DNA from 4 places in the Streptomyces sp. NPDC005393 genome. Region 2 is predicted to be linked to each of the others. Evidence: riboswitches for the same ligand, from Rfam matches in the RefSeq annotation. Region 2 holds a riboswitch; each other region holds the start of a gene.

The links. Region 2 has a riboswitch for cyclic di-AMP ahead of ABZS71_RS09605 (NlpC/P60 family protein). Riboswitches for the same ligand answer to the same signal wherever they lie in the genome.
Region 1: it holds a riboswitch for cyclic di-AMP, as region 2 does, so the genes downstream of both, ABZS71_RS07280 (M23 family metallopeptidase) here and ABZS71_RS09605 (NlpC/P60 family protein) in region 2, are expected to answer to the same signal.
Region 3: it holds a riboswitch for cyclic di-AMP, as region 2 does, so the genes downstream of both, ABZS71_RS05065 (transglycosylase family protein) here and ABZS71_RS09605 (NlpC/P60 family protein) in region 2, are expected to answer to the same signal.
Region 4: it holds a riboswitch for cyclic di-AMP, as region 2 does, so the genes downstream of both, ABZS71_RS04095 (M23 family metallopeptidase) here and ABZS71_RS09605 (NlpC/P60 family protein) in region 2, are expected to answer to the same signal.

Annotation. Positions count from the first base shown of each region.
Region 1 covers NZ_JBEXFG010000005.1:11,536-17,333, forward strand. The annotation lists gene ABZS71_RS07275 (aldo/keto reductase) at 1-879, opposite strand, end outside; gene ABZS71_RS07280 (M23 family metallopeptidase) at 987-2,168, opposite strand; cyclic di-AMP (ydaO/yuaA leader) riboswitch at 2,180-2,316, opposite strand; gene ABZS71_RS07285 (hypothetical protein) at 2,309-2,479, shown strand; gene ABZS71_RS07290 (PP2C family protein-serine/threonine phosphatase) at 2,634-3,950, opposite strand; gene ABZS71_RS07295 (DUF6227 family protein) at 4,295-5,065, opposite strand; gene ABZS71_RS07300 (hypothetical protein) at 5,629-5,798, shown strand, end outside.
Region 2 covers NZ_JBEXFG010000007.1:103,286-109,083, reverse strand. The annotation lists gene ABZS71_RS09620 (NlpC/P60 family protein) at 1-143, opposite strand, end outside; gene ABZS71_RS09615 (hypothetical protein) at 433-786, shown strand; gene ABZS71_RS09610 (L,D-transpeptidase) at 968-1,642, shown strand; gene ABZS71_RS09605 (NlpC/P60 family protein) at 1,747-2,928, opposite strand; cyclic di-AMP (ydaO/yuaA leader) riboswitch at 2,936-3,098, opposite strand; gene pcrA (DNA helicase PcrA) at 3,564-5,798, shown strand, end outside.
Region 3 covers NZ_JBEXFG010000003.1:122,067-127,864, forward strand. The annotation lists gene ABZS71_RS05045 (DUF72 domain-containing protein) at 1-514, opposite strand, end outside; gene ABZS71_RS05050 (hypothetical protein) at 511-750, opposite strand; partial or broken gene ABZS71_RS05055 (phosphoribosyltransferase family protein) at 903-1,529, shown strand; gene ABZS71_RS05060 (DUF1876 domain-containing protein) at 1,583-1,852, shown strand; gene ABZS71_RS05065 (transglycosylase family protein) at 1,924-3,189, opposite strand; cyclic di-AMP (ydaO/yuaA leader) riboswitch at 3,195-3,371, opposite strand; gene ABZS71_RS05070 (DUF4232 domain-containing protein) at 3,659-4,390, shown strand; gene ABZS71_RS05075 (hypothetical protein) at 4,551-4,724, shown strand; gene ABZS71_RS05080 (HEXXH motif domain-containing protein) at 4,796-5,798, shown strand, end outside.
Region 4 covers NZ_JBEXFG010000002.1:369,502-375,299, forward strand. The annotation lists gene ABZS71_RS04080 (GNAT family N-acetyltransferase) at 1-292, opposite strand, end outside; gene ABZS71_RS04085 (HPr family phosphocarrier protein) at 490-771, shown strand; gene ABZS71_RS04090 (GntR family transcriptional regulator) at 933-1,697, opposite strand; gene ABZS71_RS04095 (M23 family metallopeptidase) at 1,937-2,731, opposite strand; cyclic di-AMP (ydaO/yuaA leader) riboswitch at 2,746-2,909, opposite strand; gene ABZS71_RS04100 (pitrilysin family protein) at 3,128-4,510, opposite strand; gene ABZS71_RS04105 (pitrilysin family protein) at 4,531-5,798, opposite strand, start outside.

The sequences.
Region 1 (5,798 bases), on a different contig from region 2:
GAGGGCGGGGAGTTGGGAGACCGAGCGGGCGCTGGCGATGGGGGCGGCCACCGTGGGCTGGGCCAGGAGCCAGGCGAGGGCGACCGTGGCGGGTTCGGCGCCGTGGTTGGCGGCGACGTCGTCGAGGGCGGCGAGGACCTTTTGGCCGCGCTCGGATTCGAGGTGCTGGGCGGCGCCCGTCGAGCGGGGGCTGTCGACCGTGGTGCCCGGGCGGTATTTGCCGGTGAGGAAGCCGGACGCGAGGGAGTAGTACGGGAGCGTCGCCAGGCCGTGACGGGTGACGACGTCGGCCGTCTCGCCCTCGAAGGTGTCGCGCGAGACCAGGTTGTAGTGGGGCTGGAGGGCGACGTAGCGGGCGAGGTTTTCCTTGGTGGAGAAGTCCAGGAGGGATTCGAGGCGCTCGGCGCTGATGTTGGAGGCGGCGATCTCGCGCACCTTGCCCTCCCGGACCAGCTCGTCCAGGGTGGTGGCGATCTCCTCCACCGGCACCGACGGATCGTCGTAGTGGGTGTAGTAGAGGTCGATGTAGTCGGTGCGGAGCCGCTGCAGGGATTCCTCGACGCCCGACCTGATGGCGGAGGAGATCAGACCGCGGCGCTCCGGGGAGCCGCCGCCCACCTTGGTGGCGAGGACGATATCGGCGCGGTTGCCGCGGGAGGCGAACCAGTTGCCCAGGATGGTCTCGGACTCGCCGCCCTGATTGCCGGGGGCCCACGCCGAGTAGACGTCGGCGGTGTCGATGAAGTTGCCGCCCGCCGCCGCGTAGGCGTCGAGCACCTTGAAGGACTCGGCTTCGTCGGCCGTCCAGCCGAAGACATTGCCGCCGAGGGAGAGCGGGAAGACGGGCAGATCACCGATCTTCTGCTTGTTGTCAGCCATGCATGGTGTCAACGTCCGCGCCAACGATGTTGTTCCGGAACCGGCGCCGATACGGAACCGGCGGCCCTGGCGTCAAGGGGGGAGAGAGCGCCAGGGCCGCCGGAGTATCAGGGGTTCTGCCCGTGGTCGCGCAGCCAGGGCATCGGGTCGATCGGCGAGCCGCCGCCGGGCCGGACCTCGAGGTGGAGGTGCGGGCCGGTCACATTGCCGGTGGCGCCGACGCGGCCGATGACCTCGCCCGTCGTCACCTTGCCCGAGGTGACGACCATGGACGACAGGTGGCAGAACCAGAGCTCGGTGCCGTCGTCGAGGGTGAGCACGATGCGGTAGCCGTACGAACCGGCCCAGCCCGCCTGCGTGATGGTGCCACCGTGCACCGCCTTGACCGGGGTGCCGGTCGGGGCGGCGAAGTCCTGGCCGGTGTGGTCGGCGGACCACAGGTCGCCGGCCTGGCCGAAGCCGGCGGTCAGGGTGTACGAGGCGACGGGGAGGGTGTAGGCGGCGGCGACTTTGGCACGGCGCTCGGCCTCGGCCTTCTTCGCGGCGACCTCCTTCGCCTTCTGCTCGGCGGCCTTCTTCGCCGCGGCGGCCTCGGCCTTGCGCTGCGCCGCGGCGTCGGCGGCCTTGTTGGCGGCGGCCTTGGCCGCGGCGACGCGCTGGTCCTCGTCGGCGGCGTTCTGCTGGTTCTCGGCCTGCTGCAGGATGCGGGCGCGCAGCGCCTCGCCGGCGTCGGTGGTGCCGCTCTTCTCGTCCTCGGCGGTCAGTCCGACCTGGGAGAGGGGGGCTGTGCCGGGCGTCGAGGAGCCGTCGTCGTCCGAGACCCATGAGCCGATGCCGGGCAGATCCTTGGCGGCCGGGAGCCGGTCCTGGACCTGGTCGGCGACGTGCGCGAGATCCGGCATGGAGATGGGTGCCGCCGGACGGTCCTTGGCGCTCGCCATACCGCCGGCGCCGACCGCCGCGATGACGCCGACTCCGAGGACGGCGCTGCTGCGCGCCATGGTCCCGCCCCGCTGCTTGCCGACGCGGTGTCGGCCGCGCAGGGGAGCGATGGAGTCCTCGGTGGGGTTCCACTCCTCCCAGGGCTCGGTGTCGAACCCGGGATCCGAGCCGTCGGACGCGCCCCCATCGGCGTTCCGGCCGGCGATCCCCTCGGCGACGAAGCGGCCGTCCCCAGCGCCCATCCCGGCGCCGGCGTCAAAGCCGGGGCCGTAGGCGGTGGCGGTCCCGAGACCGCCTCCGGAGGAGCGGTACGGAGCCTCGTTTAGGGCAGACCTGTTGGACGCCACTGGGGCGCACTCCTTTCCTTCCCACTCGCCTACCGGGTTAGCTGACGGGTTCGGAGCAGGAAGGTCTCCTACGGGTCAGGTTCGACCCGATTCACCCCAAGGTGGTGGTTCCCCGGTTCCCTTGGTGCTGCTGTGGTGCTGTGCCGCTGCTGGTGCTGGTGCTGCTGGTGCTGCTGGTGCTGCTGGTGCTGCTGGTGCTGCTGGTGCTGCCGCAGTGCGTATGGGATTCGGCGACGGCGCACGGTGCCGCCCTGGCGACGGTTGTGACGACCGCGCTGCGTTATCGAACGTTAATAGCTGGCGCCATGTGATTCCAAGCTCTTATGAAGAATCCGCGCAGCTTTGGCGTGAACTTAGGAACCAAGAGGGGGCATATAGGGGCGAGTCGACACCCCGGGAAAGGGTTGGCAAAAACCTTGATCCGCTGATCGTGCATCAATTGTTATGCGGAGCGATCCCAGTCGACTACGGACGGTGGTCGCCCTCGTGCGCCCGCCCGTTCCCGTTCCCGTTCCCGTTCCCGTTCGTCCGCTTCGTCCGCCCCGGCGCGCGGCGGACCGCCAGCAGCGCCATGTCGTCCGAGGTCCCGCCGCCCGTATGCCGCTCGACATCGGCCACCAGCACGTCCAGCAGCTCCCCCGGCCCCGAGAAGGTATGGCCGCGCAGCCGCTCCTTCGGGTCGTAGAACTTGCCCTGCCGGTCGCGGGCCTCCGTCACCCCGTCCGTGAACAGCAGCAGCGTCTCGCCCTCCGCGAACCGCAGCTCCGTCACCCGGTCGGGCCAGCCGCCCAGTTCCCCCATCCCCAGCGGCAGCGCGGACGCCTCCGGCTCCAGAGCGCGCACCTTGCCGTCCCCCCGCAGCAGCAGTGGCGCCGGATGGCCGCGGGTGATCACGCGCAGGGTCGACTCGCCGCGCGGGATCTCCGCCAGTACGGCCGTCGTGAACCCCTCGGAGACCTCCAGATCGGCCCGGCGTGCGCCCTCGCGCTGCAACGCCCGCTCCAGCCGGCCCGCCAGCCCCTCCAACGTCGCCTCCTGCTCCGCCGCCTCCCGGAAGGCGCCGATGAGGATCGCGACGATCTCCACGGCCTGCAGCCCCTTGCCGCGTACGTCCCCGACGACCAGCCGGATGCCGTGCGGGGTGTCCTGGACCGCGTACAGGTCACCGCCGATCGCGGCGAACTTCTCCGCCGCCACATAGCGCGCCGCGATATCCAGACCGGCGAGGCGGGCGGGCGGCACGGGCAGTACGGCGCGCTGGGCCGCCTCCGCGACCCCGCGCGCCGAGGCGAGCCGCCGGTCGCTGCGGCGTACGACGCGGTTGATGACGAACGCCAGCAGGGTGACGGTCGCCACCGTGATGATCTCGGTCGCCGCCTGGGTCGGGTCGGGTACGCCGTGCAGCTCGGCCAGCAGACACGCGGCGGCGACGGCGAGGACCCCCGTGACGGCGGTCGGCCGCAGCGGGGAGAGCGCGGCGGCGACCAGCGGGGCGGCGGCGAAGAAGGGGGAAGCTGTGTAGCCGGGCGGGGCGGCCAGGTCGAAGAGGATCCCGCCCAGGAGGAGCAGGCCGGGAATCAGCTGGGCCAGCCGATGGCCTGACGGGCCCTTGGGCGCCTCCTCCGCCGCGCCGGGCCCGGCGGTCCCTCCGCTGGGCGCGCTGGTGTCGACGAGCATATGGAGCCGGGCGCGGGGCCGGCTACGGGTGTCGGCCAGCCGGGCCCAGGCCGTACGCCGCTCCGCACGGGCGCCCGTACGAGCCCTGATCCCTCGCACCCGCACCGGCTTGTCTCGCTTTCCCTGATCCCTGGTCCGCGCACCGAGCGCCCGGCCGTCGCGTCCACCGCCGTCCCCAGGCTTCCGGCTGACGGGCCGCCAGGCGAATCGGTGTCGGCCATGTGGGTGCGTCGGCGCGGGGGCGTCGGCGCGGGGGCGTCGGCGCGGGGGCGTCAGCGCGAGTACGTCAGCGCGAGTACGTCAGCGCGAGTACGTCAGCGCGAGTACGTCAGCGCGAGTACGTCAGCGCGAGTACGTGGGCGCGAGTACGTGGGCGCGAGTACGTCAGCGGGTCGGTGCGTCCAGCGGACGGGCGCGTCCGCGTGGGCGCGTCCGGCACGCGGACGGGATCAGAGGTCGACGCCGAGCGCGCGGGCGTGGCGGTCGGCCGCCAGCTCCGCCGAGACCTCGTCGAGGTAGACCTCGCACACCAGCCGCCCGTCGCGGGTCAGATTGTGCTCCAGCTCCCACAGCACGATCTCGTCACCGCCGGCGAGCAGGAAGGCGTGCTCGTAGAAGCGGCACCAGGTCGCGTCGGGGCCGCCGGAGCGGCGGCGCGGCTTGGGCGCGAGGGCGATGTCATGGGCGAACGCGGTCGCCAGCAGCCGCTCGGTGTCCTCGCCCGGCCGGTCGGGGTTCTCCGCGCGGCGCAATACGCGGCGGGCGTGGTCGGCCGAGTTGTCGGCCACGTACGCGCGCGGGGACTCCAGGGGCTCGGCGGCGTGCAGCAGCTGCTCGGGCAGCCACAGCGGTAATCCGTCGAGCTCCTCCCAGCGGGCGCCGCCGAGGCGGTCGTGGACGCGGCGCTCGGCCAGCGCCAGGGCGTCCTCGTCCGCGTAGAGCTCGTACAGCGGGCTGCCGTCCTCGCCGGTGTTGTGCTCCAGCTCCCACAGCAGCAGGCTGCTGCCGTCGGGGAGCAGGAAGACATGCCGGTAGGTGCTGTAGCCGAGCCGGCCGCACCGCTCATTGCACTGACGGCAGGACCGCAGCTCGGACTGGTGCATCAGCGCGCTCCGCGCCTGGGTCAGTACCGCCTCGCCGATCTCGAAGCCGTTCTGCGCACGGGCGAGAAGCCCGCCCATCAGCTCGGCCGGGGTCCCGCCCGCTCGTGAGTGCCCCATGTCTCTCCTCCCGCCTCCCGGCCTGGATTCGCCGCGCCCCCCGGGCGACTGCTTCGCACACATAGCGTAGCGGCGTGAACACGGGCCGCGCCGCCATTCGGCGAAGCTGTCGGTGTGACTGTGCCTCACTCACTCCTGCGCCGGAGAGGCTGGATGTATCACTCGTCCGGCCGGTCGAACAAACCGGGGGGCGGGGCAAGGCGCCCCCACCGGCCACCGTGCGGCCGCCTCCCCGCCACCGCCGTGCCGTCGCGCGACCGCCTCCCCTCCACCGCCAGGCCACCGCAGGGCCACCCGCGCGGCCATCGCCGACCCCTGTGCCCCCTCCGGCAGTCCCGCCCGGCAGCCGTCTCCGCCCATTCACATAAGAGGGCAACAGGCGTCCGTTACTCCAAATGCCTCTTCCCTTGGGTCTCGTTCGCGGGATTCCCGGGCAACACACTCGCCAAGAACCGCACTATGCCGGACGGGTGAAGCTGACTGGTAGCCCGAAGCCTTAACTGATGAGCTTCGTTGTGTCATGCGTCCGTGAATTCGCGGAACAACCCAGACGGAGGAATTAAGTGAACATCGGCAAGAAGGCAATTCTCCTGACCGCAGCTGCCGGCGCTCTGGTCATCGGCGGCGCGGGCGGCGCCCTCGCCCACAACGGCGACAACGGCTTCATCGCGCAGCTCAACCACTGCGACACGGCCACCGGCCCCATCACCCAGCTCGGCGGAACCGCTCCCAC
Region 2 (5,798 bases):
GTGGGACGGTTCTCGGCGTACCCGGTGCCGCCCAGGAGGGTGGCGGAGGCGGCGCCCGTGAGGGCGAGGAGTGCGGCCGTGCGGGCGGTGGTGCCGGCGAGCGAACGCTGCTTGGGCTTCGGATGCGGGCTGTGCGACGCCACTGCGGCGATTCACCTTTCCTCGGGGGAGCGGACAGGCGGCAGTCCGCCCATGAGGCGGGGACCCTCGGTTGACGGGAAGCGGACTGCCACCTGGAGGAGGAAGTTAGGGCGCGCGGTGGGGGCGGTGCGGTGCGATGAACGGGAGTGGACAGATTTCGTCGCTGTGGTGGCCGTGGCTGATCGTGCGGTGTGCGGGGCGGTGAGGAGCGGGGGGTGGCTCTGACCGAAGCGGTGATCGGGGCCAACCCGAGTGCGGGGCGGTGATATGCGCGGGGCTAATCTCCGAGCCATGGACGTACTGATTCATGTGTTCGTCGGTCTGCACATCGTCGGCATCGCCGCGCTGCTCGGGGGCTTCCTCACGCAGATGAAGGCGATGCGGTCGGGCGAGGCCCGGATGGTCCCGGCGATGCTGCACGGGGCGCTGACCATGCTGGTGACCGGGGTGGCGCTGGTCGGCCTCAACCAGGCCGAGGACAACAGCCTCAACACGCTCAAGATCGGAGTGAAGCTGGCGCTGCTGATTGTGATTCTGGGCCTGGTCTATGTGAAGCGGGACGAGGAGAAGGTGGAGCCGGAGGTCTTCGGCGCGGTGGGCGCCCTCACGACGGCGAACATCTTCATCGCGGTGCTGTGGACCTGATCGTCCGCCTCTGAGCGACAGATAGCGGCAGATAACGGACTGATACCACGTGCAACCCTTTGCACTCGCGAGCTGTCTTCAAGAAGACCAAGACAGTTCGGAGGGAGTGGCAATGGGGGTAGTGGGGGCAATCAAGAGCCGTCGGGGGCGCCGGGCGGGGGCCGCGCTGGGGCTGATGGGCATGGTGGTGCCGCTCGCGATGGCCGCCGCCAGTCCGGCACAGGCCGCGACGGCCGCACAGCCGACATCGGCCGCGTCGTCGTGCACGACCAGCACCGGCCCGTACCAGAAGCAGGCCGAGAAGTTCCTCGGCCGCCCGGTCGACGGGCGGCAGTCACGAGCGGACTGCCTGGCGATCCAGAAGTTCCAGATCAACCACGGCATCAGCCCGACCATCGGCTACGCGGGCCCCGTCACCTGGGGCGTCATGAGCCTCATCAACACCCAGAAGGCGGCGCTACACGATCCGAACGCGGCGAGAAAGTGCCCGACGAACAAGGGCCGTATCGCCTGCGTCGATCTCACCCGGCAGCTGAGCTGGGTCCAGGACGGCTCCCGGCTGGTGTACGGGCCGGTGCCGGTGCGCACCGGGCGCGACCGGTACGAGACCCGCACCGGGCTGAAGAAGATCTACTGGCGGGACATCGACCACTGGTCGACGCTCTATGACGTCGCCATGCCGTACAGCCAGTTCTTCGACGGCGGCGAGGCGTTCCACTCGATCGCGGGGAGCGTATGGTCCCCGCCCGGCTCCCACGGCTGCGTCAACATGCGCTCGGCCGACGCGAAGAAGTACTGGAGCCTGCTGAAGAACGGCGACGATGTGTACGTCTACGGGCGCAAGCCCGGCACCTGAGCCGATCCGATCCGAGCTGAGCCGATCCGATCCGACCTGATCCGACCTGATCCGACCTGATCCGATGGTGCGGCTGCCCGGCGCCCGGGCAGCCGCACCGCGCACTACGCCGGCCGTACGCTTCCGTAGATCGGCATCTCGGTGATCGGAGCCTCCTTCACCACATCACCCGGCTTGGGCGCGTGGATCATCATCCCGTCGCCTGTATAGAGCCCGACATGGCTGATGTCGTCATAGAAGAAGACCAGGTCGCCCGGCTGGAGGTCGGACGTCGAGACGCGCGTACCGGCCTTCACCTGGTCCCAGGTCGTGCGCGGCAGCGACACCCCGGCGGCCTTCCAGGCGGCCTGGGTCAGCCCTGAGCAGTCGTAGGAGTTGGGGCCGGTCGCGCCCCAGACGTACGGCTTGCCGAGCTGCGACTTCGCGAAGGCGATCGCCTGGGCCGCCTTGGTGCTGTTCGAGGGGGCGGAGGGGGCCGACGGCGTGGAGGGGGTCGTCGAGCCGGAGCCGGAGCCGGAGCTGTCGTTCTGCTCCTGCTGCTTGCGCTCGGCCGCCGCCTTCCGCTGCTTCTCCGCCAGCACGGCGGCCTTACGGCGGGCCTCCGCTTCCTTCTTCTTCTCGATCGCCGCCAGCCGCGCCTTCTCCTTGGCGGTCAGATTCGCCAGCAGCCGGCGGGCCTCGGTCAGCTTGTCCTGGACGGACTTCTTCTGGGTCCTCAGTTCCTTCTGCGACGAGGTCAGCGAGGCGAGGCTCTCGGTGGCCTTACCGCGCTCCTTGGCGGCCTTCGTCCGCTGCGCCTCGAAGTCGTCGACGGCCTTCTTCTGCTTGCCGCTCATCCGGTCCATCAGATGGGACTGGTCGAACATGTCCTGCGGATCGTTGGAGAACAGCAGGGCCGCGGCGCTGGTGGCCATGCCGCCGTCGCGGTACTGGGCGGCGGCGTAGTTGCCGAGCGTGCGCCGCGCCTCGTTCAGCTTCTCGGTGCGCTGGGCGACCTTGTCCAGCAGCCGGTCGACCTTGACGCGCTGCTGGTCGGCGCGCTCCTTGGCGGCGTTGTAGCGCTGAGTGGCGGTTTCCGCCTGGTGGTAGAGGGTGTCGACCTTCTCTTTGACCTTCTCGATCGACTGGGTGGCGGCCGGCTTGTGATCGCCGGGCACGGCGTTCGCCGTCTGGGAGAGGAGCGTGACGGAGGCCAGGGCGGCGGTGGTGACCCCGACAGCGGTACGGCGGCCCTGACCGGTGAGCGAGGCCGATATCCGGGTCCGCGGCTTGCGGTGCGACGCCAAGGGTGGCGACTCCTTCCGTGGACCGCCTACCGGGTTAGCTGTCGGGTTCGGGCGGTTCGGAAGGTTGCCCTACGGCTCGTACGACTGACACGCATGGTGCCGTCGCGCGGGCCGATTCACCCCGGTGTTGCGTTGTGGGTCCCCGGCTCCGGCTGCCGCGTCTCACGACGGGGCCGGACTCGGCGGAGGCTGCCCGTGTCGACGCGGTCGCCGACGGGTGTACGGGCTGCCTGACGGAGGACGGTAACCAACTCGTGGTGCTCTTGTGAAGGCTGGTGGTCGTATTGCCCGAAACGACCCGGCGACTGGGCGCCAGGGCCGCCCCGGGGCCCGCCCCGCCCCCGGCCGGCGCCGGGCCCTGCGCCCCGGCGGCGAGGCCGCGGCCCTCTCCACCGGCCCTCGACTTGCACCGGCTGAGCCCGCTGCGTCGGCTGCGGTCGGCGCCGGGCCCCGCGCCGCTGGAGGCGGGGGCCGCCGGGGGCCTTGGGGGCTCGGGGCCCTCTCCGTCGGCCTCGGTCGGCCGGCCCCGGCCGCGCCGGGGGCGGGGGCGGCGGCGGGGCATCCGCCGCCGGGGCCGCTCGGTTCGTGATATCCGCGCGTACGGTGTCGGTGGGGCGGCTTAGACTCGGTGAGCGATGAGCAGCCTCTTTGATGACAGCTTCCTGGCGGACCTCGGGCACTCGGACGAGGAGCCCCCGCCGCCCGAGGACCGTGAGGGTCCCGCGGACCACGGCCCCGCAGGTGGTGAGGGCGTGCCGCACCACCTCTTCGGCACCGGCTTCGACGCGCCCGTGCCCAGAGAGGCGTACTACCGGGACGGCGCGGCGCGCCCCGCCGTGGACCCGTCCGCCCTGCTCGAGGGGATGAACGAGCAGCAGCGGGCCGCCGTGGAGCACACCGGTGCGCCGCTGCTGATCGTCGCGGGCGCCGGTTCCGGCAAGACCCGCGTGCTCACCCACCGCATCGCCTATCTGCTGGGCGCGCGCGGTGTGCACCCCGGGCAGATCCTCGCCATCACCTTCACGAACAAGGCGGCGGGGGAGATGAAGGAGCGGGTCGAGCAGCTGGTCGGCCCCCGGGCCAACGCCATGTGGGTGTCGACCTTCCACAGCGCGTGCGTCCGCATCCTGCGCCGCGAGTCGAAGAAGCTCGGCTTCACGTCCTCGTTCTCGATCTACGATGCCGCCGACTCGAAGCGGCTGATGGCGCTCGTCTGCCGGGATCTGGATCTCGACCCCAAGCGGTTCCCGCCGAAGTCCTTCAGTGCCAAGGTCTCCAACCTGAAGAACGAGCTGATCGACGAGGAGACCTTCGCCGGGCAGGCGGCGGACGGTTTTGAGAAGACCCTCGCCGAGGCGTACGCCATGTACCAGTCGAGGCTGCGCGAGGCAAACGCCCTCGACTTCGACGACATCATCATGACGACGGTCAATCTGCTCCAGGCGTTCCCGGACGTCGCCGAGCACTACCGCCGCCGCTTCCGCCATGTCCTCGTCGACGAGTACCAGGACACCAACCACGCGCAGTACACCCTGGTGCGCGAGCTGGTGGGCACCGGTGAGGAGGCCGGCGAGCTGTGCGTCGTGGGCGACGCCGACCAGTCGATCTACGCCTTCCGGGGCGCCACGATCCGTAACATCCTCCAGTTCGAGGAGGACTACCCGGCCGCGCGGACGATCCTGCTGGAGCAGAACTACCGCTCGACCCAGACGATCCTGAGCGCGGCCAACGCCGTCATCGAGCGCAATGAGAACCGCCGCCCGAAGAACCTGTGGACCGAGGCGGGCGCCGGAGCCACCATCACCGGCTATGTGGCTGACACCGAGCACGACGAGGCGCAGTTCGTCGCCGATGAGATCGACCGGCTGACGGACGCGGGCGACGCCAAGGCGGGAGACGTCGCCGTCTTCTACCGGACCAACGCCCAGTCCCGTGTCTTCGAGGAAGTCTTCATCCGGGTCGGGCTGCCGTACAAGGTCGTCGGCGGGGTGCGCTTCTACGAGCGCAAGGAGGTCCGCGACGTCCTCGCGTATCTGCGGGTGCTGGCCAACCCCGAGGACACCGTCCCGCTGCGCCGGATCCTGAATGTGCCCAAGCGCGGCATCGGGGAGCGCGCGGAGGCGATGATCGACGCGTTGTCGCTGCGCGAGAAGATCACCTTCCCGCAGGCGCTGCGCCGGGTCGACGAGGCGTACGGCATGGCGGCCCGCTCGGCGAACGCGGTCAAGCGGTTCAACACCCTGATGGAGGAGTTGCGGACCATCGTCGAGTCGGGGGCGGGCGCCGCGACCGTCCTGGAAGCGGTGCTGGAGCGCACGGGCTATCTGGCCGAGCTCCAGGCGTCCACGGACCCGCAGGACGAGACCCGCATCGAGAACCTCCAGGAGCTGGCGGCCGTGGCCATGGAGTTCGAGCAGGACCGGGGCGAGGAGAACCCCGGCACGCTCGCGGACTTCCTGGAGCAGGTCGCGCTCGTCGCCGACTCCGACCAGATCCCGGACGAGGACACCGAGGGGTCGGGCGTCATCACGCTGATGACGCTGCACACGGCCAAGGGGCTGGAGTTCCCGGTCGTCTTCGTCAGCGGTATGGAGGACGGGGTCTTCCCCCATATGCGGGCGCTCGGCCAGACCAAGGAGCTGGAGGAGGAGCGGCGGCTGGCGTATGTCGGGATCACCCGGGCGCGCGAGCGGCTCTATCTGACGCGCTCGACCTTGCGCAGCGCATGGGGACAGCCCGCGTACAACCCGCCGTCCCGCTTCCTGGAGGAGATCCCGGACCAGTATGTGCAGTGGCGGCGCACCGGGCCGGCCACGCCGTCGGCGTCGATGGGCGCCGTCGCCTCGACCGCGTCGGGGCTGTCGTCGTCG
Region 3 (5,798 bases), on a different contig from region 2:
GCGGCGTGACCGGGCGGGAGTCCCGGTCCGCCCAGCAGAGCGCGGCGGCGCGGCGCTCCAGCACCGCGCGGATCTCATCGGTCCACCACGAGGCGTGGCGCGGTTCGACGGCCACCCGGGTCTCGGAGGGGAAGCAGCGCAGACAGGCGTCCAGCAGCTCGCCGTCGGCCCGCAGGGTCGGCGGCAGCTGCAGGAGTACGGGGCCCAGCCGGTCGCCGAGGCCCTCTGCGTGGGACATCAGCCGCGCCACCGGCTCGCTCGGGTCGCGGAGCCGCTTGATATGGGTGAGATAGCGGCTGGCCTTGAGCGCCATCACGAAGTCGTCGGGGGTGCGCTTGCGCCAGGCGGCGAACTGATCGCGGTCGGGCAGCCGGTAGAAGGCGTTGTTGCTCTCGACGGTGGCGAAGGCACGGGCGTATTCCTCCAGCCACAGCCGCTGCGGGCAGCCGGCCGGGTAGAGGTCGCCACGCCAGTCCTTGTACTGCCACCCCGACGTGCCGACCAGGACGGTCATGCTTCGCCCGGATGCCAGGGCGGCCACTGCCCCGGCCGGTCGGCCCAGTGGACCTGTGCCGGGTCGTCCAGGTCGATACCGGGGAAGGCCTGCCGGACGCGCGGTTCGAACTCCTCCCGCTCGAGCGGCTCACAGCCGAGGCCCCGCAGCCGCACCCGTCGGTACCGGCTGTCGGATTCGAATGATTCGACGAAGACGGGGTATCCGGATGCGCCCGGGCTGGTGGCGTGCTCCATACCTCCAGGGTGCCGCAGCCGTCCGCATCCGCGCGTCGGGAGCGCCGGCCGGGGCCCGCCTGATTGCGGACGGGGACATTCTCGGATTGATTCGGATGGGTCCGTAGGGGACCCGATGGATTCGGCAGAGAGCCTTGTGCCGGGGGTGAGCGATGATCTTCACCGACCGTGTGGACGCCGGGCGGCGCCTCGCCGGGCGGCTGCGGCCCCTGGGCGAGGAGAAACCCGTGGTGCTCGGGCTGCCACGGGGCGGGGTGCCGGTGGCCTTTGAGGTGGCCCGGGCGCTGGAGGCGCCGCTGGATGTGATCATCGTCCGTAAGCTCGGTGTCCCCTTCCACCGGGAGCTGGGCTTCGGCGCCATCGGGGAGGGCGGTGTCCGTGTCGTCCACGAGGCGATCATCCGGATGAGCCGGGCCGACGCGGAGGACCTCGCGGAGGTGGAACGGACCGAGCAGGTGGAGCTGGACCGCCAGGCGCGGCGGTTCCGCCGGGGCCGGTCGCGGATCGCGGTCGAGGGCCGCACGGTGATCGTCGTGGACGACGGGATCGCGACCGGCGCTACGGCACGCGCCGCCTGCCGGGTCGCGCGGGCCCAGGGGGCGGCCCGGGTGGTTCTGGCCGTCCCGGTGGCGCCGCCGGACGCGGCCGCGTCGCTGCGCGAGGACGCGGACGAGGTGGTGTGCCTGTCCAGGCCCACGGACTTCTCGGCGGTGGGGGAGTGGTACGAGGACTTCTCCCAGACGGGAGACGCCGAGGTGGTGGAGTTGCTGTCCCGGTCGACTGGAGAGACGGGAGAGGCGCATCCTGGAAGGTAACGCAGGAGGTGATCGCGATGGAGACGATCGTGGGATGCGACATACAGATGGAATTCCGTGAGATCGGTCCGCTGACCGAGGCGGTCGTTCGGCTCAGGATGCATGACGGCACGGAAATGCTGGCCCAGGGCCGCGCGAACCGGAATCCGGACGACCCGGCACAGCCGAGAGTCGGTGAGGAGATCGCGGCAGCGAGGGCGCTGACCAATCTGGCCCACCGGCTGATCGGCAAGGCGGGTGGCGACATCGAGGAAGTCACCCACGCCAAGGCACATCTGGCGATGTAGGAAGAGGGAGCGTCTGCCGCGGTGGCCCCACCGCGGCAAACGCTGCTGCGCGGACGCCGGTCAGCCGCCGCTCAGATGTGGACGCCCTTCGACCGGAGGTAGGCGAGCGGATTGACATCCGAGCCGTAGTCGGGGTCGGTGCGCACCTCGAAGTGCACATGCGGACCGGTGCTGTTGCCGGTCGAACCGGACCGGCCTATCTGCCGGCCGCCGGCGACCGTCTGGCCCACCTGGACGGACAGCGACGACATATGGGCGTACTGGGTGTACATGCCGTCGGAGTGCCGGAGCACCACCTGATAGCCGTATGCCCCGCCCCAGCCCGCCGCGACCACCTCCGCCGGGCCCACGGCCCGCACCTGGGTGCCGACGGGGACGGGGAAGTCGGTGCCGGTGTGATGACCGCTCGACCAGCTGCTGCCGGATACGCCGTACGGGGTGCCCACCAGGGTGCTGCCGACCGGGGTGGTGAAGGACGAGGACGAGGACGAGCGGGTGGCGGTGTCCGTCTGCCGCTTCGGCGGCGTGCTCGTGTGCGCCTGCTCCCGGTCACCGCGCTGCTGGGGGCGCTGGGTGAGGGTGGTGCGGGGCGCGTCGGCGTGGGTGTCGAGGGCGAGCCGCTGACCGGGCAGGATCAGATTCGGATCGCTGCCGATGACCCGGCGGTTGGTCTCGTAGAGCCCCTCCCAGCCGCCCGCGACGTTCTGCGCGTCGGCGATCCTGGAGAGCGTGTCACCGCGGGCGACGGTGTATGAGGGGGACTGCGGAAGAGCCTTCGCCGTGGCCTTGGGGGTGGCCTTCGGCGCCGCCTCGGTGGTGGCTCTCGGGGCGGCCTTGGGGGCCGCCTCGGTGGCGGCCTTCGGGGTCTGTGTGCCGGATCCCTGGCCGCCGGATCCCTGGCCGCCGGATCCCGGGGTGCCGGATCCCGGGGTGCCCGGGGAGGTGTCCGGGGCGGGGCCGCCGCGCGTCAGGCCGGCCTTCACCGAGCAGATGGGCCAGGCGGTTGGCCCCTGGCTCGCGAGCACCTTCTCCGCGACCGCGATCTGCTGAGCCTTGGAGGCCAGGTCGGCCCGTGCGGCGTGAGCGGTGCCGCCGTACGCCTGCCAGGTGCTCTGGGTGAACTGGAGCCCACCGTAGAAGCCGTTCCCGGTGTTGATGCTCCAGTTGTTGGCGGACTCGCACTCCGCGACGTTGTCCCAGGTGCCGACGGAGGCCGCGTTCGCCTGGCCGACGCCGATGAGCGGCAGGGCGACCCCGGCGCCGCCCGCGGTGACCGCGAGCGAGGCGCGGGAGACGCGACGAGGCCGGGGCCGGCGGTGACGTCCGCGTGCAGCCATTGAGCTCTTCCTCTCCTACGCCTGCGAGGTGAGCTGTCGGGTTCGGGCTGGAGTTGCCCGGCCACCCGCACACGGTGCTTTCCACCGCGGCGTGCGTCTTCACCCCAAGCCGTGCCGCGCGGATCGCGGTACGGCGCCTACCTGGTTCCCCCGCTCCCGCCGTGACAGGTCGTCGTCACACCCCCTCGGCCGACGGCGGGACTCGGCGCTCCGGCGAAGGAGACCCGTGCAGCGAAAGCGACGGGTGCCGAACAGTAATCACATCGATTTGGTCACGACAAGACATCGAGACTGTTTGCGGTGAACAATCCGGAATGGGAAGTGGCTCAATAATGTGATCAATGTACCGGGAGACATAAGGCCGTCGACGCGGGGAAGGGAGACCCGAAGGGGGAATGGACGGGAGGCATCGGGGCACTCGCCCTCGCGGCCGGTGACCCGGCAGATGGCTGACCTCGGGAGGTCGCTCATGGTGCAACGGAACGGCACGACGACTCCACGGTCCCGGCCGCCTCGGCCACTGGCCTTATGCGCGCTGCTCGTCGGCGCGCTGGCCACGGCCACGGCCTGCGGCAGCGACACCGGGGACGGGGCGTCCTCGCCTCCCGCCTCATCCGTCGCGGCCGCCTCGTCCGCCGCGACCACCTCCTCCGACACGGCCACATCGTCCGTAAGCACCACTCCGCGGAGCGAACGGCCCGTGTCGCACAGCGCGAAGCCCCCCACGGCCTCGGCGCACACCTCCCCCTCGCATGCCTCCTCGTCGGCGCCCGCCGCCGCCTCCGGCGCGCGCCGGATCTGCTCCAAGGAGCAGTTGACGCTGACGGTCGGGCGGATGGATGTGGGCGCCGGGAATGTGTATCTGCCCCTGGTCCTCACCAACAAGGGCACCTCGACCTGCACCCTCACCGGGTTCCCCGGCGTCTCGCTGCTCGACTCCGCCGGCTCCGCGATCGGCGACCCCGCCACCCGGCGCGGCCCCACGCACTCGACGGTCTCCCTGCCGCCGGGCGGCAGCGCCTCCACGAGCCTGCATACGCTCAACGAGGGCATGACCGACACCCCGTGCCGGCGCACCCCCGCCGAGATCCGCGCCTATCCGCCGGATTCCTTCGGGGCGATGAAGGCGCCGGCGCGGTCCTTCCGGGTGTGCGGAGGCGTCTTCGAGGTCGAGGCGGTCCAATCCGGAACGGGCACCTGACACCGGCATCCAAGGCGCCCTCTCCCTCGCGCTGAAGTGTCCGAAAATCTTGACAAGGCAGGCGCTGACTGGCCGTGTTCACCCTTTCGCAATCAATAGGGGTAGGTCACCATGGGGATGCCTCACATGAGCCGGTGTGTAGCGTCCGGAGGGGGACGGTGTGATGGAGCGAGTCGCGGCCGAGGTCGAGACGGAACTGCTGGACCTTTCGGGAGCGACGCTTGAGGAACTGGACGGCAATCAGGAGTTCGCCCTCGCGATCCAGCGCTTACTCAACCTCGTACAGTCCCCGCCGACGCGCGCGACCTCGGCCGATACCAAATCGGGCTGTTGAGGGATTCCCGGCATGGCGGCGGTGCGGCATTCACGTCCCGTCCGCAGCCGCCAAGCACCCCCCTCTCCCCGGTGGTCCCCCATCACCGGCTGTCCGCGGCCTGCTTCGACCAACTGGCGCACGGCACCGGGGACGCGGCGGCGGTCGCCGAGCTCAGGGCGGGCCAGCGCAGCCGACTCATGCTGCTGTTACGCGCGTTGACCGAGATCGCCTCGGCCCATCCGCGGATTCCCGGGCCGCTGCCCGCGCCGCGTGAGGCGTGGAATCTGCTGATACGGGCCGAGCGGCACAGCCCCTCGAGCGTGGAGCGCCTGCTGCTGCACCCCCAGGTCGGCGCATGGCTCAGCCGCTGTCTGCGCAGGCTGCGGGGGATCGCGGAAGAGGCCGAAGAGGTCCCGCTGTGGCTGGAGACGGGCCATCTGCACACCGTGGCCGCCTCGGCGGCCCTGCTCGCGGAGATCGACTTCCGTATCCGGGTCGCGGTGCGCGACGGCGGGATCATGCTCCCCGCGCTGGGCTTCCTCGACCTGGCGGGATGCGATTCCCGTATCGCGGAAATCTCCACGGACGGCGAAGAGGACCGCGCCGTGCTGGCCGGCTCGCACACGGTGCCGCTGCCCTCCGACCTCACCCAGGACGCCCAGGGCTGGTATGCGCTGAGACGCCTGCACGGGCCGCACCCGGAGCACCCCTGCGCGCCCTACCTGGACGACATCGACCCGTACCGGGACTTCCTGCGCCCCTCCCCTCCGGAGCGGCTGAGCGAACCGGAGGCGCAACAGTGGCAGGAGTACTTCCGGAGTGCCTGGCGGCTCGTCGCGGAGCAGACGACCGTGGATCCCGCCGGTGTCGCCGACTGCCTGATCTCCGTCGTCCCGGTCCGCTACCCCGCTCGGGCGGAACCTTTCAGCGCATCGTCGCCCGAGGCCTATGGCTGTGTTCTGCTGAACTCCCCGGCCGACTCCGCCACTCTCGCGGCTTCGCTGGTCCATGAAGCCCAGCACATCAAACTCAGCGCGCTGCTGGACTTGGTCCCTTTGCTCCGCGGAGGCATGGAGGAGGTCCACTACGCGC
Region 4 (5,798 bases), on a different contig from region 2:
TGCGGTCGTAGCGGACGGTGGCGATGAACTCATCCCCGACGATGGCCGCCAGGCCGACCCGGTCGACGTAGTCGTGGTGCGTGAAGCGGTGCACATCGCGGTCGGAGAGGCGGGGGTAGGGCGCGAAGAAGCGGTAGTACTTCGACTCGTCCGAGACGTGCTCGTAGAAGCTGACCAGCCGCTGCGCGTCGTCGGGGGTGATGGGGCGGATCTGGGCGGTGCCGCCGTCCCGGAGCACCACGTCGGCTTCCCAGTGGGTCGGGTAGGCGTGGTGGTCCGACGGGATCCGCATGCGGCCCAGGGTACGGGCCTGGTACAGGGGGGTCCGAATGATGGACACCCTTGCGTTGAGCGCGGGTGTCGGGGGAAGGTCCGTATCGGGCCGGTCCGGGCATGCCCGGACTCACTCGGGCATGGCCCGGATGCATACGGACACCGTATGATTTTGGTCTAGACAACAGCAACCCGCCACACCTGAAGGGCAACACCATGGCTGAGCGCCGCATCAACATCGGCTGGGCCGAGGGCCTGCACGCCCGCCCTGCGTCGATCTTCGTCCGGGCGGCCACCGCCGCCGGCGTCCCCATCACGATCGCCAAGGCTGACGGCACCCCGGTCAACGCCGCTTCCATGCTGGCCGTGCTCAGCCTGGGCGCTCAGGGCGGCGAGGAGGTCGTTCTCGCGTCCGACGCCGAGGACGCCGAGGTCGCGCTCGACCGTCTGGCGAAGCTGGTGGCGGAGGGCCTGGAGGAGCTTCCGGAGACCGTCTGATTCCCTCCGAATCCGCATTCGGAGGGACGGGGCCGCGGTGACCATTCAGGTCACCGCGGCCCCATTTGTTGTTTTTCTCATTCCGGCCGGACTCGGCGACGAAGACCGAGCCGCGATAGCGCGCCGAGAATTCCCCCCCTCAGCTGTATACGGGACCGCTGTTAATTCCGGCCGCTTGCCGTGTTTACGGAATGTTTCGAAGTTCTCACCGGAACAGGGCGGCGCAACCGGAATTCCGACAGCGCGCGCTCGGTATGCGCCGTGGCGAGCGCCCGCGCCCGGTCCGCGTCACCGCGCGCGACAGCGTCCACCAGCGCGCCGTGCTCCGCCCAGGACTCGACGGCCCGCACCCTCGGATCGGGGCGCCCCGCACCGCCCGGCGCCGGGGGCGGCACGATCTGCCGGGCCGGATCGACCGCGTACACCCACGCGGTCTTGCGCCGCAGCTGGACGAGGAGCCCGGCCAGGCTCGGGCTGCCGGACGCCTGGGCGAGCGTCTCGTGGAACCAGTCGCCCAGCGACCGCGCCTCACTGAACTGGCCGCGCTGGGCCCGCTCCTGGCCGAGCCGGACCAGGCCGCGCAACACCTTCAGATGCGCCTCGGTGCGCCGCTGGGCGGCGCGGGCGGCGCCCAGCGGCTCCAGCAGCGCGCGGATGTCGAGCAGATCGGCCGCGTCGCGCTCGGAGGGCTGCGCGACGCACGCGCCCGCGTGGCGCCGGGTCGTCACAAAGCCCTCGGACTCCAGGGTGCGCAGCGCCTCGCGGACGGGCACCCGCGAAACGCCGTAGCGCCGGGCGAGAAGTTCCTCGGTGAGCCGGCTGCCGGGCGCGAAGGTTCCGGAGACGATGTCGTCGCGGATCGCGGTGCACACCGCGTGTGCCGAAATCCGCCGGCCGCCCTGGATCGCGGTCGTATCCCCGCTCACTTACGGACCCGCATTGTCGAACCTCCGCCTTAATGCCCGCGAAACGCACCTGATTGGCACGCGTTTGACGACTCTATTCCAAGCGGCCGGAATTTCCGATGGCGGGAGGGATTTCATGGATATTTTTTGGTCACCGTGCAGTGGACATGCGGAAGGCCCCGTCCCTGGAACCCAAGAGCCGGACGGGGCCTTCGCGTCACGTCTTCGCGGTGAGTGCTCGCGATGAGTCCTGGCGACGGTCAGACGTTGACGCCGTGCGAGCGCAGGTACGCCACGGGGTCCATGTCCGAGCCGTAGTCCGGGCTGGTGCGGGCCTCGAAGTGCAGATGCGGGCCGGTGACGTTGCCGGTGGCGCCCGACAGGCCGATCTGCTGGCCGGGGGTGACCTTCTGGCCGACCGAGACGCCGATCGACGAGAGGTGGCCGTACTGGGTGTAGGTGCCGTCGTTCATCTTGATGACGACGTTGTTGCCGTAACTGCCGCCCCAGCCCGCCTCGACGACCTCGCCGGAGCCGACAGCGTGCACCGAGGTACCGGACGCGGCGTGGAAGTCGATCCCGGTGTGGCTGCCGGAGGACCACAGCCCGCTGGACGCCTGGTAGCCGGTGGAGACGTAGGAGCCCGTGACCGGCGACACGAAGGTGTTGAGACGCTTGCGCTCGGCCTCCCGCGCGGCGCGCACCTTGACCTCGCGCTCCGCCTTGGCCTTCTTCGCCGCCGCCTCCGCCTTTCTGGCGGCCTCCTGGCGCGCGACCGCTTCCGCCCGCGCCTTGGCCGCCGCCTGAGCGGCGGCGTTCTCCTGGGCCTGCGCCTGCTCCTCGATGTGGCCGGCGAGCCCGTCGCCGATCACGATCGCCTGGCGCAGACCGGTGTCCTGGGGAGCGGGGGCCTCATCGGATGCCGCGAAGGCCGGTCCGGCGATCCCGGCGACGACACCCGAAGCGACCGTGGTGATGCCCACGAAGTTCGCGCCGGTGCGGACGGTGGCCCTGCGGGGACGGCGGTGCTTCCCGGCGGCACTGGTGGACGCCATAGGCTGGCGCACTCCTTTCCTTCCTTCTCGCCTACCGGGTTAGCTGACGGGTTCGGAGCAGGAAGGTCTCCTACGAGCCCCTCCCCCGGCCGGGGAAGGCGCACGATTCACCCCTGGGGACATGTGGGTCCCCGGCTCCCCTGGCTCGCGCCGTACGGGGACTCGGCGATGGCTGTCCGTGCCGCGGGTGCGGCGTGCAACTGGCGAACAGCCGGACTGACGCTAAACGGGGCATCTTTCGATCACCAAACAGATCCGGGTTTTTGTTGCTCTCGCCACAAACCAAACAAGCGATCTCTCTATAAAACGGGCATACGAGAGGACCCTGGCGTCTCATGCGACGCCAGGGTCCTTCCGCTGATGGCTCGTCGGCCCGCCGTGCCGACTCCGGGCGAATCAGCCCGAGATGACGCGCACCTCGCCGATGCCCAGCGCCTTGACCGGCTCCGCGATCACCGAGGCGTCCCCGACCAGCACCGTGACCAGCCGGTCCGCGGGGAAGGCGCTCACCACCGCCGCGGTCGCCTCCACCGTCCCGGCCTCCGCGAGGCGGGCGTACAACTGCGCCTGGAAGTCGTCCGGAAGGTGCTGCTCGACCTGATCGGCGAGGGTGCCCGCGACGGCCGCCGCCGTCTCGTACTTCAGCGGGGCGACACCGACGAGGTTCTGCACGGCGACATCGCGCTCGGCATCCGTCAGACCCTCCTCCTGCAGCGTGCGCAGCACCTTCCAGAGGTCCTCCAGCGCGGGCCCGGTGACCTCGGTGGCCACCGAGCCGCTGATCGCCAGCATCGCGGCGCCCGTGGACCCGCCGGCGGGCGACGGGGGCGACGAGCGCAGCACCTGGCCGAAGGCGCGCACGCCGTAGGTGTAGCCCTTCTCCTCGCGCAGCACGCGGTCGAGCCGGGAGGTGAGGGTGCCGCCCAGGCAGTACGTGCCCAGCACCTGCGCGGGCCAGATCCGGTCGTGGCGGTCGGCGCCGATCCGCCCGATGAGCAGCTGCGTCTGCACCGCGCCCGGCCGGTCGACGATCACCACACGGCCGGTGTCGTCGGCGATGATCGGGGGGACGGGGCGCGGCGCGGCAGCGCCGCCCTTCCAGGTGCCGAGGGTGTCGGCGAGCGCCTTCTCGAGGTCCACGCCGCTGAGGTCGCCGACCACGACGGCGGTCGCCGTGGAGGGCCGGACATGCGCCTCGTAGAAGGCCCGTACGGCCGCGGCGTCGATGCCCTCGATGGTCTCCTGGGTGCCCTGGCGCGGCCGGGACATCCGCGACTCGGCCGGGAACAGCTCCTTGGCCAGGGCCATCGAGGCGCGGCGGGCGGGGTTGGCCAGCTCGTGCGGGATCTCGTCCAGCCGGTTGCGCACCACCCGCTCGACCTCGCTGTCGGGGAAGGCGGGGGCGCGCAGGGCGTCGGCGAGCAGGCCGAGCGCCTTGGGCAGCCGGGAGACCGGGACCTCCAGCGAGACGCGGACGCCGGGGTGGTCGGCGTGTGCGTCCAGGGTGGCGCCGCAGCGCTCGAGCTCGGCGGCGAACTCCTCGGCGTCGTGCTTGTCGGTGCCCTCGGACAGGGCGCGCGCCATGATCGTGGCGACGCCGTCGAGCCCGGCCGGCTCGGCGTCGAGCGGGGCGTCCAGATTGATCTCGACGGCGACGACCTGCTGGCCGGGGCGGTGGCAGCGCAGCACGGTGAGGCCGTTGGCCAGCTCACCGCGCTCGGGGGCCGGGAAGGCCCACGGCTTCGGGGCACCGCCCTGCGGCTGCGGGTGGAACGTCATGGTCGCGGTGACGGCGTCGCTCACTGGGCCGCCTCCCCTTCTGCGTCGGTGTCGTCGGCTTCGGCGGCGGCGTCCGCGCCCTGCACGGGCTCGTAGACCAGCACGGCGCGGTTGTCGGGGCGCAGCCGCGCCGCGGCCACGGCCCGCACCTCCTCGGGGGTGATGTCGAGCACCCGCTCCACGGCGGTCAGCGCCAGCTGGGGGTCGCCGAACAGCACGGCGAACCGGCACAGCTCATCGGCCCGGCCGCCGACCGTGGACAGCCGGTCCAGCCATTCGCGCTCGATCTGGGCCTGGGCGCGCTCCATCTCCTGCGGGGTCGGCCCCTCCTCGGTGAAGCGGGCCAGCTCCTCGTCGACGGCGGACTCGATGGCGGGCACCTCGACGCCGCCGGAGGTCTTCACGTCCAGCCAGCCGAGCGAGGGCGCGCCCGCCAGCCGCAGCAGCCCGAATCCGGCGGCCACGGCGGTGCGGTCGCGGCGCACCAGGCGGTTGTGCAGCCGGGAGGACTCCCCGCCGCCGAGGACGGTCAGCGCCAGGTCGGCGGCGTCGGCCTCACGGGTGCCGTCGTGCGGCAGCCGGTAGGCGGCCATCAGGGCGCGGGCCGGGACCTCCTCCTCCACGACCTCGCGCAGCTGCCCGCCGATCACATCCGGGAGCGTGCCCTCGCGGGGCGGCCGCTTGCCGTCGTGGGACGGGATGGAGCCGAAGTACTTCTCGACCCAGGCGAGCGTCTGCTCAGGGTCGATGTCGCCGACGACCGACAGGACGGCGTTGTTCGGGGCGTAGTAGGTACGGAAGAACGCCCGCGCATCCTCCAGCGAGGCGGCGTCCAGGTCGGCCATCGAGCCGATCGGGGTGTGGTGGTACGGATGGCCCTCGGGGTAGGCCATCGCGACGAGCTTCTCGAAGGCCGTGCCGTACGGGACGTTGTCGTACCGCTGGCGGCGCTCGTTCTTGACGACGTCGCGCTGGTTCTCCAGGCTCTCCTCGTCCAGCGCGGTCAGGAGGGACCCCATCCGGTCCGCCTCCAGCCACAGGGCGAGCTCCACCTGGTGGGTGGGCATGGTCTCGAAGTAGTTGGTGCGCTCGAAGCTGGTGGTGCCGTTGAGCGAGCCGCCGGCCCCCTGCACCAGCTCGAAGTGGCCGTTGCCCGTCACCTGCGCCGAGCCCTGGAACATCAAGTGCTCGAAGAGGTGAGCCAGCCCCGTACGCCCCTTGACTTCATGGCGCGAGCCGACGTCGTACCAGAGGCAGACCGCGGCGACCGGGGTCAGGTGGTCCTCGG